One region of the Exiguobacterium acetylicum genome, then DNA from elsewhere that is predicted to be linked to it. Evidence: predicted binding sites of a transcription regulator. Region 1 holds the regulator's gene; each other region holds the start of a gene.

Region 1 (5,576 bases):
TTTCTTCTATAGAAGGAACAAACGATTATTGTTTATTCCGTTCTTCTTCTTGTGCTTGTTTTAATTTCTCAGGTGTTACGTCTGTGCCCTCTTCATCGACGATTTTCATGCCCATGAGTTGGTTTTTGAACGATCCACGGAATGCTGCGAGATACGCTGCACGTAGCTCTTTTTGTTCTGCTGTTTCTGCTTCCGATAACGGCTCGACTTTTGATTTATTCGCTAATGCATTGATTCGATCTAATTGTTCTTGTGATAACATGAAATCCCTCTTTCTCTATGACTCAAACTTGAGTAGTTCAATTGTATTCTTACTGTAAAAGAGCTTACTAAAAAAAGCAAGTTAACCGCGTCAGTCGACGGGTTACTTGCTTCTCATTCCGGGCTAGGCGTCAATTCGCGATATTCAAGATATCGACGATTGACTGTTGCCTTTGAGATATCATGTCCCATCCCGCGAAGCGTAATGGCGATATCTGAAAACGTCAATCCGAGTTCTCGAAGACGTACGATTTCTTCGATTGGTACGTCTTTTCGACTACGCCCGGCGTTCTCTCCTTGGCGATTGAGATTTCGTTCCGGGCGAAAGCCTTGTTCGACCGCTCGCCGCATGCCGCGCGCGATTTTTGCGTTATGCAGTTTCCGTTGATATTCTTCCACCAGTGAGACGATCTCAAGGACCATTGCTTCTGCATCAGCAAGCTGGTATTCTCCATCGGAATCAAGCGTCATCAATCGAACACCGTGCTTCTTAAACGTGTGCAAAATAGCGATTTTCGCATTCCCACGACCAATCCGTGTATCATCCGTCACGAGGACCGCATCTACCGCGTCACGTGTCACATGATCAAGAACCGTCAGCATCCCTTCCCGATCGACGTCATATCCACTCTCTTTTTCAGAGACGACATCCACGACATCAAAACCCTTTTGAGACGCAACCTTCGAAAGTTCCATCCGTTGGCGTTCAATCGAACTATCTTGTGCTTCTTTTTCGGTCGACACCCGACAATAAATCACGACCTTCATCGTACCTCACATCCCTGTTCGTTCTTTCACAACTTTTCCATTTTGTCATTGTTGTGCGATTGGTACAACGATTTTGCTTTTTGAGATGACGTGTTTTGTCTCGACATCATTATTTTTAATCAACCAGTTGACGTATTCTTCATCTGACATCGAACCATCATTGTAGACTTCAGCAATTTGTTCGACTGTGGCGTTCTCATCGACCGTAACGGAAGCAGTCATCAGTTGCGCCACTTTTTCATCCGGGCGCGGTGTGAGTAAAAAGATCACGAAGGCAATACTTAAGGCATAGAAGAGAATTGAAAAAGCATGAGTACGAATCGTATGAATCATCATGAATCCCTCCAAATATGAAATGAATGAGTTAGAATAAATGTTCGCGGAACAATTGTTCGCATAACTCATAATAAACACAGAACCCGTGTTCGGTCAACACAAAATGTCGAACAATTGTTTGTACGCTCATTTGTTCTATGTTATAGTGAATCTAGAAACATATATTCTTACATTTCAAACTTCAATCCAGAAAGAGGTGGCAATTCGTATGCGGAAAATGTCTAAGCGCCAACAAGAGATTCTCGACTACATCGTCTCTGAAGTGAAACTGAAGGGGTATCCACCATCAGTTCGTGAAATCGGAGAAGCAGTCGGACTCGCGTCTAGCTCGACGGTACACGGTCATTTGGATCGACTCGAGAAACGGGGAATGATTCGCCGTGACCCGACGAAACCACGTGCGATTGAGATATTGCTTGATAAGCCTGAAGAAATCACGGAAGCCATCGTCCATGTTCCCGTCATCGGGAAAGTCACAGCGGGTCTTCCGATTACAGCGATTGAAAACATCGAGGAACAGTTCCCACTCCCTGCACATTATGTAGGAAATGAAACGGTCTTCATGTTGACGATCGATGGTGAATCGATGATTAACGCAGGTATTCTTGACGGCGATCGTGTCATCGTGCGCCAACAAAACACAGCAGAAAACGGAGAAATCGTCGTAGCTATGACCGAAGATAGCGAAGCGACGGTGAAACGGTTCTTCTTAGAAGATCAACAGGTACGTCTACAACCAGAAAATGACTCGATGGATCCGATGTATTTCGATAATGTCTCCATTCTTGGTAAGGTAATCGGCGTGTATCGGACGATTCATTGACGGAGGGACCAGTTACGACTGGTCTTTTTTCATGCCATCAGGAAATGTACATGATACCGTCAATACCGTCGCACTGACGGGTTACGTTGCGTATTCGGTCGCAACGCAACAAACCGATTGGTTACCAACCGCCATCGGTATCGCTGTCGGTACCCTTTGGTTGTCACCCGACCTCGATTTAAAATCAGAACCGTATTATCGCTTTGGACCGTTCCGAGTCCTTTGGATGCCTTATGTCAAGATCATGCCCCACCGCTCAATCTGGTCACACGGATTGATCATCGGAGACATCATCCGGCTTCTTTATAGTGCTGCGATTCTGATTCCGCTACTATTTTTAAGTCTCTATTTTCAGGTTCTTGATTCTGCTACGATTGATTCGTGGTTCGCTTCCCTGCCTGCATTCGTCGTCGGGATCATGGTGGCGAGTACGATTCATATCCTACTAGATTATTCCAGCAGTTGGTTTCGACCTAAAAAAAGAAAAAAACGTCGTCGGTAACATCTCTTTTGCTTGCTCGCAGGCAGGAAGAGGTGTTTTCTTATCCACTTTTTCGTATCTTTAAACATCAAAATAAAAAATTTCCATTCCTATATTTCAATTATATGTATTGAAAACGTTCTCAAATCGGAGTAATTTAAAGTAGAAAGGCCATTATCTGCTTTAATCCAAAGGGAGGGTTTTTGCATGAATAACTTTGTACTAGAAATGATCGGTACGATGATTCTTATCCTGCTCGGGGATGGAGTCGTCGCCGGTGTCGTCTTGAAAAAGACGAAATCGGAAAACAGCGGATGGATCGTCATCACGTTCGCTTGGGGTCTTGCCGTCATGACAGCAGCATTCGTCGCTGCTGAAAGTGGAGCACACTTGAACCCCGCATTGACGATTGCACTTGCTTTGAACTCTGACCTACCGTGGGCAGACGTTCCGATCTACATTGCCGGACAACTTGTCGGAGCTTTCATCGGCGCCATTCTCGTTTGGCTTCATTACATGAAACATTTTGAAGCGACTGATGATCAAGCTGCAAAACTCGGTGTGTTCGCAACAGGTCCAGCGATTCGTCATACGCCGTCGAACTTGATTTCTGAGATCATCGGGACATTCGTTCTCGTCTTCGGTATCTTAGCACTCGGTTTATCGACGTTCGGAGATGGCTTAAAACCACTCATCGTCGGTTTACTCGTCGTCGTCATCGGTCTCTCGCTCGGTGGTACAACAGGGTATGCCATCAACCCGGCTCGTGACCTTGGACCGCGTATCGCGCACGCTATCCTACCGATTCCGAATAAAGGTTCATCTGACTGGGGCTATTCATGGATTCCTGTCGTTGGTCCAATCATCGGTGGGGCAATTGCTGTGTTCATCTATCAATTGATTTACTAAGATCACGTCTCACTAACACATACCGCTCAAGGGGGATTTCGAAATGGAAAACAAGTATATCCTAGCACTCGACCAAGGGACGACAAGCTCACGTGCGATCATCTTCGATCACGATGGGAAAATCGTCAACTCGGCACAACGGGAATTCAAGCAATACTTCCCACAACCAGGCTGGGTCGAGCATGATGCAAACGAAATCTGGGGTTCGATTCTTGCCGTCATGGCCGAAGCACTCGGAACGGCAGATATCAAACCTGAGCAAATCGCCGGAATCGGCATTACGAACCAACGTGAAACGACGGTCGTCTGGAACAAAGAAACAGGCAAACCTGTCTATCACGCACTCGTTTGGCAATCGCGTCAAACGTCTGGTATCTGTGACGACTTAAAAGAACAAGGTTTGAACCAGAAGTTCCGCGATAAAACAGGACTTCTGATTGATGCCTACTTCTCTGGAACGAAAGTCAAATGGATCCTCGATAATGTCGAAGGTGCGCGTGAGCAAGCAGAGAACGGTGAATTGCTCTTCGGTACGATCGATACGTGGCTCGTTTGGAAACTTTCTGGTGGAAAAACGCATATCACGGACTACACGAACGCTTCACGAACATTGATGTATAACATCTACGAACAAAAATGGGATGAAGAGTTACTCGATATCCTAGGTGTTCCTGCTTCGATGTTGCCAGAGGTTCGTCAGTCGAGTGAAGTCTACGACAAAACGGTACCGTATCACTTCTTCGGTTACGAAGTGCCAATCGCTGGTATTGCGGGTGACCAACAAGCAGCACTCTTCGGTCAAACGTGCTTCGAAGCGGGTGAAGGAAAAAACACATACGGAACAGGTTGCTTCATGCTCATGAACACAGGTGAGAAAGCTGTTTCTTCTGACCATGGACTCTTGACGACGATCGCTTGGGGCGTCGATGGAAAAGTGGAATATGCGCTGGAAGGTTCGATCTTCGTCGCCGGTTCTGCGATCCAGTGGCTCCGTGATGGACTCCGGATGTTGAAACACGCGAAAGATTCGGAAAGTTACGCAACGAAAGTCGACTCAACAGACGGTGTTTATGTCGTTCCTGCTTTCGTTGGTCTTGGTGCGCCGTACTGGGATTCAGATGTTCGTGGAGCAATCTTCGGATTAACACGTGGAACTGATAAGGAGCACTTCGTTCGGGCAACGCTTGAATCACTCGCTTATCAAACACGCGACGTATTGACAGCGATGGAACAAGACTCTGGTATCGAACTGAAGACACTCCGTGTCGACGGTGGTGCTGTAGCCAACAACTTCTTGATGCAGTTCCAATCGGACATCCTCGGCGTTCCTGTTGACCGTCCGCAAATTAACGAAACGACAGCACTCGGTGCAGCCTACCTTGCTGGATTAGCTGTTGGTTACTGGAAAGATAAAGCGGAAATCAAACAACAATGGAAGCTGGATCACCAGTTCAAACCAGAGATGAAAGAAGACGATCGCGAACAACGCTATGCTGGATGGCAAAAAGCGGTGGAAGCGACTATGGTCTTCAAACCATCAAAATAAAACAATTGACCCGGTCCCTTTTGCAGAGGGACCGGGTTTTTGATATCTTATAGAAAATATAGCGAGAGGTGTATCATGAATCCTACTTATTCGGATCAACAGCTAAAAGAGCACATTCAGGCCGCACTAGATGGCAACATCACACATGAAGAACTAGCAGATTGGTGTTATTGCTACATGACAGACGTGTACCATAACGATTATTACCATATCGCAACCGACGGACGTGAGAGCTATCCGTTAAGTGAGCAAGCGACTGAGGTAGCAAACGATATCGATGCACAATGGGATATGTATCTTGCTAACAGTTATACTCTAAATGAATTACAGACCATTGATTTAGCTACAATTCATTTGCCTAGAGAGTGGTTAGAAAAATGGCTCCAGTCGTTTTGATTCATGAAACACTCATCTAAGTTTTAATACGAATAAAAGAAATTGAAATAAATCCC
Region 2 (5,576 bases), on a different replicon from region 1:
ACTCCTGCAAACCATAGAAATTATGTATCTACCGAACGCGCTGTTCGGAATCGCATTGATCCTAAGTGGATGGAAAGCTTTCCGGAGCGCATTTTATGCGGTTCGCGCCCGATCGCTCGACATGAACGTGTTGATGAGTGTGGCGGCCATCGGTGCAGCACTCATTGGTGAATGGCTCGAAGGGGCGACTGTCGTCTTCCTCTTTGCCATCGGGAACCTACTCCAGAATCATTCACTTGCCCGGACGCGGACTTCAATTCAGAAACTGATTGAACTGTCTCCGAAGGAAGCCTTCGTGCTGACAGCAGAGGGCGTTATCCGGAAATCAGTGGAAGCGGTGCGGATTGGAGAGAAGATTCGGATTCGACCAGGTGATCAGGTTGCGCTGGACGGAATGATCTTGAAAGGGACGACGACCATCAATCAAGCGCCGATCACGTATTTGCCGGAACGCTCAACATGGATCGTTCGTTCGACATGATCGTCGAGAAGACGTATCAAGAGACGACGCTTGCGCACATCATTGAACTGGTCGAGGAAGCGCAGGATAATAAAGCACCGAGTGAAGCGTTCATCGATCGTTTCGCGAAAGTGTATACACCGTTCGTCTTCCTAGGTGCATTGTTGCTGATGATCGTCCCACCTTTACTCCAACTTGGTAGTTGGGGAGAGTGGTTCTATAAGGGATTGGAATTGATCGTCATCGCCTGTCCGTGTGCGCTCGTCATCTCGACACCGGTCGCGATCGTGACGGCGATCGGAAATGCTGCCCGTAACGGCGTCTTGATCAAAGGCGGAGTGTTTCTAGAAGAGGCGGGGAAAATCAATGCCATCGCCTTCGACAAGACGGGAACGCTGACGAAAGGAACACCGAGCGTTCAACGGTTCATCTCGTTGTCACCTGATCGACGACTCGCTCTACAAGTCGCGCATTCACTAGAACGGCATTCCAGTCATCCATTAGCTAAAGCCATCACGACATATGCGAGTGAAGAAGGTATCCGACCACTTGAAGCGAATACCACCGTGAATCAGGTCGGGAGTGGAGTATCTGGAACGGTTGATCAAGTGATCTATCAGATTGGCGGAATGAAATGGTTTCGGGAGATGGATTATGATATCGCTCCGATCGAATCCGACGTTCGAAAAGCTGAAGAACGTGGTCAGACGGCAGTGCTCGTAGGAAGCGCGTCGCGTTTACTCGGTCTTTTCCTCTTATCGGACGATGTACGAGAAGAGAGCGCTGCGGCTTTACGTAAATTAAGGGAAGACGTAGGTGTCGAGCAACTCGTCATGTTGACGGGGGATAACGCAGGAGCAGCGCACCATATTGGGGGACAATTACACTTAGATGCTGTGCATGCTAATCTATTACCCCAGGATAAGGTGAAAATCATCGAACAGATGCAGGACCGAACGTTACGAACTGCGATGGTCGGTGACGGGATCAATGATGCCCCTGCTTTCGTAACGGCGGATGTCAGCATCGCGATGGGAGGAGCTGGGACGGACACGGCACTTGAGACGGCAGATATCGTCTTGATGGCAGATAACCTGCATAAGCTCCCCTATACCCTCGACCTCAGCCGTGCGACGATGCAGATTATTAAACAAAATATCGTGTTTTCTATCGTAATCAAAGTCATCGCGATGGCGCTTGTTTTCCCAGGGTGGTTGACGTTATGGATGGCGGTTCTCAGTGACACGGGTGCGGCTGTCCTCGTGACCCTGAATGCGTTACGCCTGCTGAAGAAGCGGACATCGCGAGGACGCACAATTCCACCATTATAGGTACGTTCGAACGACTGGTTCTTGGAAAAAGAGCCGGTCGTTTGTCGTGGTTAATCGTTTGACGAGAAATCATGAAGCGTATGTGCGGGTCATAGTATCTAGGAAGATTCGATTGACACGTTGGATCCCGACGTAAAAAAACGTAAAAATGTAGGAGGATGAGCGGGATATATCGAAAGAAGTCAATCATGCATTGCGAAACGAATCGATGAGGAGAGTGACATACATGCGTATTACCGTCGCGATGGAGTACGGGATTGCTACCATTCTTTATGTAGGGCAAGAGTCGACCTCTTCCCGATCAGGGAAAACAAGGTACGTCACGATAGAGGAGATTAGTAGAGCGTGCGGAATATCTAGAAATCATTTAAACAAAGTAGTGTATCTATTAGGACAATCCGGCTTACTGCATACATTTCGAGGGAGGAACGGAGGGATGACCCTCGGTAAGCCTCTTTCGGCTATCTCGTTAGGTGAAGTCATCCAACTATTTCAAACCGAATGGCATTGGTCAGAAGTCGGTTCCTTCCAGCGACGCATTCAATCACTTCTTCAAGTCCCTTTACAGGAGGCACAGCATTCTTCTTATCTTGTACTGAATCAGATTTCGTTTGCTGATTTATTGAAACAGATGTGATGACGTCAGATAATCGCGTCTGAATTAGCTAAGAGACCTCCAGAATGTCTAGGGGAAAGGCTTATTTGAAATGGAACAGCTGATTCCTCCGAAGAATAAGAGAGTACTTTTCAAGGATGATCCACTCGGGAAGAGGCGCGAAAAAGGATAGCTATCATCTTCAATTTTATGTGAAATCAAGGTAATGGAAATACAGGAAGGGCTCTTTTGACGATTTTTCGTCATCAGAGCCTTCACTTATGATCTGCATTGTAAAAGGTATGAAGTTGAATACGCAATAAAGAAAGTGAGTCGAAAATTAAAAGTGACCTACAAGTCGTTAAGGCGTGAACGAGACGATTGACTTAAAAAATAAAGGAACTGACGGAAGGAGACTGAAATTGGGCGTATCACTAATCTTATTTTTTATCGCAGGACTTGCTGAAATCGGTGGAGGCTATTTGATATGGCTTTGGTTACGAGAAGGAAGATCGATACATATGGGAGTAACGGGAGGTATCTTGTTGGCGCTATATGGCATCATCGCAACACTTCAAACATTTCCGAGCTTTGGGAAGGTGTATGCTGCTTACGGTGGTGTTTTTATCGTCCTCTCTGTGCTCTGGGGATGGGGAATAGACAAGAAAGTACCCGATTTTTATGACTGGGTGGGAGCCTTTATTTGCTTGATCGGTGTAGCGGTCATGCTGTGGTTCCCTAGAGGATAGCATGTCAAGGTAGCGATTCATCTTACGGCGCAGTTGAAATAGTAAAAGAGTGAATAATAGGGAAAAGACGCTAGATCACAGCAATTCACTTCAAAATAAATGACTGGATGAAGTCACTCGTGCATTCGTCAAGTTTCATTAGAAAAGCGACGCATGCACGATGAACTTAAAACAAAACGCTATCGTGATGCAAAAAGACGCCGTATCATCCTTCGTGCATGCTGACTATATGAAGACACGCACGACTGATGATCACATTTCATCCTAACATTTGAACGCTTACTATTTGCTTGAACGCGACGATCTCGATGTCGAGGTTGCGTTTGACGAGATGGACCTCCTCTCGCACGTAATCGAGCTTCTCGACGAAGGCATCGAAACGATGCGTCAAGGGACCATTCATCGCCGTCACCGTGACGATGTCTCCGCTGAAGATGGCGTCGTTCAAGGCGTTCTCGATCGTTCCATCGATTGGTTCCTCCGTATCCTCGAACTTGAAATGATGGACCTCCTGGTAATAGCGTTTCAGCAATCCTTTATGTTCAGGCATCAGGAACGGAATCCATTTCTTATTGCCCCGATCTTCATAACTCATCTAAAGCACCCCTTTTCACAATAAGAACGTTTGTTCTTATTATATTCCGCGGAACTATGTTCTTCAATCAATTTCTTAGAACAATACATCAATGATGTTTGTTAGTTGAAAAAATAGGAGCTTTAAGTTTTCAAAGCAAAAAACGTCTAACAATCGAATGAGCGATTGTTAGACGTTGAGATAAAAGATGTATAGCTTAATTTTTAAATACAGAACGGTCGTTTTTCATCGCAATAACTTTGAAGATTGGAGCAAATTCTTGTTCTGTTACTCCGAATGCTGTCATGAATTTATTAAACATGGCTTGTTCTTCTCGCTCTGCTTCTCCATCAGATAGCGAAGAGTCCACTAGATTAGCAAGAATACAGAGTTTTTGCTCATGATTTAATACTGGTGCAGCCTCTGCCAAGAATGTATCGATAGAATTACGATCAAAGTATTTAAATACTTTTTCCATTAAATCATCATTGTTATCACCAATACGAATTGTGCCTTTCTTACTCTTTCCACCTAGCACAGCTAGTAGTTGACCAATCTCTTCGTTATCGAACTCTCCATCTGAAGCCATCATGTAGACAAGCGATGTTGCGAATGCAAAATGAGGGTGCATGCCTTGTTTACTTTTTGTACTGTCACCTTTAAACATATCAAATAATCCCATTACAATTGCCTCCTTAGTTGTTTTGATTCGCCGCGTATCTCAACTGTTCTACAAGTGAATCGAGTCGACTTACAGTAACGTCACGAATCGTAAGTTTTTTACTCCCAAATCCTTTTTTATGTGTCAGATAAATTATTCCTTCGTTTACACCAAACGGATTAATTGGAATTGGAATGATATCAAAATCTACTTCTTTAATTTTAGCAAACGGAATCTTTTCAATTGTCCCACTTGGCATGATCGAACCTTTATGAATAGAGAGAACGACATCTGTTTCTGTCATTAGAAGAAAGCCATACTTAGTTAAAGATGGTTGAACACCTTCTAACGCATAAAAAAGCTGATCGGACTTAAATTCTTTTCTCAATGCCTTTAATGTGATTTCGATGTAAGATCGTTCGATTTTTGGTAACTTCATTTTTAAGTCTTCTAGCGTACTCAAACTAATTGGAAAAGTACTATTTTCTAACTGGTTGTTAATTGCATCTAATTTACCCATTTAAAAACTCCTTAACATGATTATATTGTAAATTTTATCATGTATTTTGAAGATAAAACAGATAAAAACTGAACTGTTATATAAATAAGTAATACAAAAAGACAAGTGCAAGATGCACTTGTCCCAAGGATCAATTGTTCATTCTCCGACCATTCCGTCATGGTCGTTGTCCCGCATATATTGATACAACCAGTGCTTCTCCGTGATTGGCATCGTAAAGCCTGCGTCCTTCGCTTCCTGGATCGTCACTTGACCATTGCCGTCGGTATCGACGCGCGAGACGTCTTCGGTCGCTGCAGTATTAGGAGCTGATTTCGATGTTGGTTCTTTTTTCGTCTCCTTTTTCTTCGTCAGACCAAGTGCAGCATTTGTCTCGTCTGGATTACCGTTCTTGAACCGGTCGACGACGGTATTCCCGCGAACCGTATACGTATACTGATACGCAGATGGAATCATCGTCGACGTATTCGGATAGGTGATCTGCACTTCAAAGTTCGTTGCGCCACCCGCCTTGCGGATGACGTCCTCCATGTACGCCTGATCACCATGACGATTCAGTGTACTGTCCTGCGGAGTGATGTTGTAAGCGTTCGAGACGCCACCGAGCGAGTCGGCGATGATATGTCCTTCATCGAGGTCTGCGCGTTCGACGCCAGGCACCTTCGCCTCATCAGAGTAGTAGCGTC
Region 3 (5,576 bases), 700 kb from region 1:
AAGGAATCCATTTTAAATTTCCCCGATCACGATACGCTGTCATGACGATCACCTCCCGGATGACCGCCGACAAAACGAAGGCGACGTTTGGCGACACTCGTATCAAGAAACGAGACAGCGAGGCGAATCGTTCCTTTTCCGTAGCGAAGGTTGACGACATCCATTGCTTTTAATAACCGTCGCCGTTTCCAGAGCCGCGCATTATCCTCGAACAAAGACAACTGTAAGGTGCCTTGATCAGCAGTCAAATGCCCCACTGCGACGGATAAAAAACGAACAGGTTCCCCGTCGAGCCAATTCGGTTCGAATAATTGTAAGACGTGACGCAAAATGATGCGTTCATCGGATGTCGGATAAGGCAACCGTACTTGACGGGAGAAACCACTTCGGACGACGTTTCGAGAATAACGGACACCGATGTGAACGGTCCAGCCGACTTGATTCGAAAAGCGACAACGTGCGGCAACATCCTGTACCAGTTCATTGAGCACATTCCGGATGCGTTCGAACTGATAATAGTCCTGCATTAAGGTCACACCGTGTCCAATCGTCCGTTGAGGGGCTTTCTCGAACAGATGACGTGGGGGAAGCAGTGTCGGTGACGCGTCGAGTCCCCAAGCGTGATGCCACAGTTCGGCACCGATGACACCGAAGCGTTCGTGTAACTCTTCAACGGGGCGCATGGCAAGATCACCGATCGTTTCAATCCCCATCATCTGCAGATGTTGTTCCATGCGATGTCCAACTCCCCACATCTTTCGAATCGGAAAATCATGAAGACGTCGTGCGACATCAGCATATCCACATCGCGCGATGCCTTCTTTTTTCCCGATTAAATCAAGCGTCAGTTTCGCGATGACGTTATTTGGACCAATCCCGATGCGGACGTGGATGCCGGTCTGTTTCAGGATTGCTTCTTTAATTTTGAGGGCAGCTTGCAGGTCGGAACCAAATAGGCGATCGGTTCCGGTCATGTCAATGAAACTTTCGTCAATCGAATAGACGCGGATGGCTTCAGGTGGGGCGAATTGGTGCAGGACATCCAGGACACGAATCGACGTCTTCATATAAGCGAGCATACGTGGTTCGACAAGTCGAATCGTACGACGAACAGCGTATGGCAATTGCTCGATTTCATATAATCGACCGGCTGTCTTGATTCCAAGTGCTTTTAAGGCAGGGGTGGCAGCGAGAATGACGGACCCGCTTCGTTTTAAATCGGAGACGACCGCCAGGCGTGTCGTCAAGGGGGGGAGATTGCGATACTGGCATTCACAGCTGGCGTAGAAGGACACACTGTCGACGCAAAAAATACGTTTATCTTGTGGTAAAACGACGGAAGGAAACATCTGAATCACTCCTTTACATAAAAGAACGTATGTTCTTATTTTGATTTTCCTTGACTATAGCATGGTCTCAAAGTGTCTCAAAATAAAAACTGTTGAAAAAGGGGAATTCGAACGATTTCTCCTCATATAAAAGGAGTTTGGTACACTAAGGGAGAGAAAAAAGGGGGAACCTTCATTGAAAGAGACCGTTATCCGTTTACCAGAATTACCGAAGACACTTCAGTCAGAGACGTTCGATCAAGTCGAAATCGATGACCCGTATCTGAAAGGAGCGCGTTATGAGAAAGAGTCGATGCCGAGTGAACTGACAGAACGCATCGATGCCTATCAAGTGTGTTTTCAAAATGTCTCGTTCGCGAATCTTACCTTTGACCGTGGTTCGTTCGAAGATATTCGTTTTGAGCAATGCGACTTAACCGGATGTCACTTCCAAGAAACTCGTTTTCACCGTGTGTCCTTCGCCGGATGCCGGATGACGGGTGTTCAGTTCGAAGATTGTACGCTGGACCATTTAACGATTCAGGAAGGGCTCGCGGATTACGTACAGTTCATTCGCAGTACGGTCCGTCATCAACATTGGAGCGAAACGACGATGAAAGAAGCACAGTTCTTCGAAGTGAAACCGACCCATTGGAAACTCGAAGCGGTCCGGCTTACAGATAGCCAATGGATTGAAACACCGTTAAAAGGTCTCGACCTCCGGCAGACGGAACTCTCTGGTATTACGATCGATCCGCGATTTTTACCAGGCGCTGTCATTACGGAAGAGCAAGCAGTCGCCTTTGCTCGCTTGTTAGGTCTTGTCATTCCATAACCAAAAGAAGTCCTACTTTCGATTGTTACTCGAAAAGCAGGACTTCTTTTTAATGAAGGTTACTGTTCTTAAAATGACATCGTTTCGCCGTCCTCCGGAATCAGGAAATGGGCAGAAAGGTGGAAGGCGGCTAAAAAGTCAGCAATCATATCACGTCGCAAGAGACAGTGGTTGACGGACTCGAGGTGCGAGACGATGATCGTCGCTTCCGCCGCCGCTTCGTGTACGGCAAGGAGATCACGCTGTGACATCGTGATCGGCTCTCCGGTCAAGAACTGGGCGGCGCCACTGTTGATGACGATGATATCGGGTGTATGTTGTTCGATTGCATGCGCGACCTCGTCGCACCAGATCGTATCACCTGCGATATAAAGTGTCGGTTCGTCCGGATGGGTGAGGACGAGCCCAGACACACGTCCCATCCGTTCGCCGATTTCACCGACACCATGCTGTCCACCTGTTCGATGGATTTGGATATCCCCGATCGTCACACCGGAATCGAAGGAAGAGACGTTCGTGAAGCCGGCTTCTCGGATGTGCTGCGCGTCTTCTTCTTGCTGCGCATAGAGTGGCAAATGCTTGGGTAGAAGTTGTTTAGCAGCATCATCGAAATGATCGGCATGCAGATGCGTGACAAAGACAGCGTCAGGATCGAGCAGTGTATTGACATCGACCGGTAAGTCGACGAGTGGATTGGCGACGGCATTCGGTGTTTGACCGAAGGGAGGCAAGCTGCCTTTTTCGCCGAGGAACGGATCAATCAGTAAGACTTGATTGGCATACGTGACTACGAGTGTTGCATTGCGAATTTGTTGAATATCCATTAGGTTCATCCTCTCTCAATGACTCGGATTAACTATTCCCCGTCTGGCATTCAATGAATCCTATCGCAAGCGTTTCTCCATCGCCATGACGTCGACATATTCACCGTTCAACTGTCCTTGCTCCTTAAACGTTCCGACGATCCTGAATCCAGAGCGGATATAGAGTTTTTGTCCGATTTTATTGAATGGGAAGGTGAAGAGGATGAGTTTATGCATCTGATGATCACGGGCGTGTTGTTCAGCCGTTTCAAGCAAACGTGTGCCAATCCCTTGTCCACGATGAGTCCGGGTGATATAAACCGAAATCTCACCGACGGATGCGTAGACAGGACGCGGATTATACGGATCGAGGGAAATGAAGCCGAGGACACCTGTGTCATCTTCAGCGACATATCCGGCATATCGATCGGTGCGTTCTGCATACCACTGGGTCATGAAGGATAAGTCCTTTTGGTCGGTCTCAAGCGTTGCGATTCGATCTTCGATGCCTTCGTTATAGATGGCGAGAATCGCTGGTAAGTCGTGTTCCGTTACGGGACGAATATGCATGACGCTCACTTCCTCATCGCTTTTCCTTCATTATATCGGTTATGTGTCAATGTAGTGATATGTTTGTGCGATAAGAAAAGCGCTGATTTCCTTCTTATAAAGGAAATCAGCGCTTATATCGTTCTTAAGAGACCGTTGACGTCTCGTTTTCATAAATCGGAACCCAGCCGTCTGTCGTGACGAAGATTCGAACAGCAACGACTTTACGATCGTCTTGAAGCGTAAAGTAGTGGCGTGTGTTAACAGGAACGGAAATCAAATCACCAGGATTGAGTTCGATGTTATAGTAGCCGACTTCTTCGTCTTTGATCGCGAAGACGCCGTGACCGCTGACGATGAAACGTACTTCATCATCCGTATGGTGATGTTCTTTCTGGAAGTTGACGAGCAACTCATCCAGGTTCGGTGTCGTATCTGAAAGTGAGATGATATCAGCTGTCTGATACCCACGACGTTCTGATACGTCTTTGATTTCGGGAGCGAACGTATCGAGAATCGTTTGTTTGTCTGCATCCGTCAGTGTGAAGTTCTCAACGAGAGGCGCTGGAAGTTTCGAAACGTCCCATTGTTCGTAAAGAACGCCGCGTGACGCAAGGAAGTCAGCGACTTCCGTTTGATCCGTATACCGTGTGTTTGTTTCTTGGAATAAGACTGTTGCCATGAGATGATTCCTCCTTTTAATGAATGGATTGACGGCATGATTGCAACGTCAACGTGTAATTGAATAAAAACTCGAAGGCTTCGAGGTGTTTCTTTGCTTCAAAGGCGGTCGGTGCCCAGACCGTGATTCCGTGATTGCGAATCAGGACGGCACCACTGTCCGCTGTGACATGAGGTGCAAAAGCAGCGGCAAGCGTCGGGATGTCCGCATGATTCGGAATGATTGGCACCGTGACCGTCGCATCCTCTTCCCAGTGTCCGAGTGCCTTGATGATTTCTTGACCGGAAAAGGTGATACTGCCTTGATCGCCATAGAGTTCCGAAATCACATTGTTCGCAATCGTATGGACATGCAGGGAACAACCGGCGTCCGTTCGATTGAACACTTCGACATGGAGTAATGTCTCAGCGGAAGGACGCCCGGATTGCTCACCGATCAATTGACCGGTCGCATCGACATGAACGAAGTCGTCAGGAGTCGTCTGCCGTTTATCTTTTCCGCTTGCCGTCACAAGGAATTCAACCGGGACACCGGATGTCCGGATGGCGAGATTGCCACTCGTACCAGGGAACCAATCGCGCGCCGCAAGCTCTTGTTTGATGGCTCGTAATTCTTCATAGCGTCGCATGAATGTCATGTTGTCACCTCCGCTCGTGTTAAATCATGAACGATATCGTGGAACGTCTCAAACGGTGTATAGGCGATATCGTTCTCTTCACACAACGTGATCAGATAATCACGGGCATAGACACGATCCGCTTGTTTTGCGAGTTCGAAGTCCGTCACCGAGTCGCCGATGACGATGATGACGTCACCACCTTTACGTAGTGTCCGGGCAACGGACGTTTTACAACAGCCGCACCCGTTCGTACAATGGGCATCGCAGGCGTTTGGCCAATCGATATGGACGAATGGACCACTGAAATCAGCGACGTTACAGTAAATCTGTTCTTGGTCGAGGAAGGGCGCTAAGATCGGTTCGACGAAAAAGTCCATTCCACCGCTGACGATCGAAAAATCGATGCCTTGACGACGACTGTACTGCAGTAACTCCGAAAATCCGTCGCGAATGACCGCACGCTCCAACAAAAAGTCAAGATAGGCTGTTTTTCCGTCAGACGGCAGAAGTGAGAACATTTGCCCGACGCCACTCTGGATCGATAACGTCCGGTCGAGTACGCCGTGTTTCAACGGTTCGAAGTCACTCGCTGGCGCAAATGCCTGCATGAGTGCGATGATGTTATCCTGTGTCGTCACCGTCCCGTCGAAGTCACAAAGAATCCGTACGGTCATGACTTGATCCCCCAAGCGTCGAGGGCAATTCGTAATTCTTCATGACGCGATGCTGCCGTCGATAGGGATTCATTTGCGAGTGCCGC

The links. Region 1 encodes LexA, which represses DNA repair genes until DNA is damaged. Its sites were predicted from a motif close to CGAACATATGTTCG; they were not measured.
Positions count from the first base shown of each region.
Region 2: the regulator LexA is predicted to act here: its motif matches at 3,754-3,767, upstream of K7G97_RS16855 (YolD-like family protein).
Region 3: the regulator LexA is predicted to act here: its motif matches at 1,372-1,385, upstream of K7G97_RS02445 (Y-family DNA polymerase).

Region 1 is NZ_CP082333.1:1,150,358-1,155,933, reverse strand. Features, by position in the region: gene K7G97_RS05930 (DUF896 domain-containing protein) at 26-262, opposite strand; gene K7G97_RS05925 (YneB family resolvase-like protein) at 376-1,029, opposite strand; gene yneA (cell division suppressor protein YneA) at 1,075-1,362, opposite strand; gene lexA (transcriptional repressor LexA) at 1,574-2,188, shown strand; gene K7G97_RS05910 (metal-binding protein) at 2,220-2,690, shown strand; gene K7G97_RS05905 (MIP/aquaporin family protein) at 2,877-3,578, shown strand; gene glpK (glycerol kinase GlpK) at 3,622-5,124, shown strand; gene K7G97_RS05895 (hypothetical protein) at 5,200-5,520, shown strand.
Region 2 is NZ_CP082334.1:62,921-68,496, reverse strand. Features, by position in the region: partial or broken gene K7G97_RS16870 (heavy metal translocating P-type ATPase) at 1-1,791, shown strand, start outside; gene K7G97_RS16865 (RrF2 family transcriptional regulator) at 2,000-2,428, shown strand; gene K7G97_RS16860 (YnfA family protein) at 2,809-3,135, shown strand; gene K7G97_RS16855 (YolD-like family protein) at 3,395-3,730, opposite strand; gene K7G97_RS16850 (tellurite resistance TerB family protein) at 3,927-4,391, opposite strand; gene K7G97_RS16845 (hypothetical protein) at 4,405-4,890, opposite strand; gene K7G97_RS16840 (DNA/RNA non-specific endonuclease) at 5,029-5,576, opposite strand, start outside.
Region 3 is NZ_CP082333.1:454,187-459,762, forward strand. Features, by position in the region: gene K7G97_RS02440 (YolD-like family protein) at 1-43, opposite strand, end outside; gene K7G97_RS02445 (Y-family DNA polymerase) at 27-1,349, opposite strand; gene K7G97_RS02450 (pentapeptide repeat-containing protein) at 1,525-2,163, shown strand; gene K7G97_RS02455 (MBL fold metallo-hydrolase) at 2,232-2,987, opposite strand; gene K7G97_RS02460 (arsinothricin resistance N-acetyltransferase ArsN1 family A) at 3,048-3,536, opposite strand; gene K7G97_RS02465 (1,2-dihydroxy-3-keto-5-methylthiopentene dioxygenase) at 3,661-4,197, opposite strand; gene K7G97_RS02470 (methylthioribulose 1-phosphate dehydratase) at 4,214-4,834, opposite strand; gene K7G97_RS02475 (2-hydroxy-3-keto-5-methylthiopentenyl-1-phosphate phosphatase) at 4,831-5,490, opposite strand; gene K7G97_RS02480 (2,3-diketo-5-methylthiopentyl-1-phosphate enolase) at 5,487-5,576, opposite strand, start outside.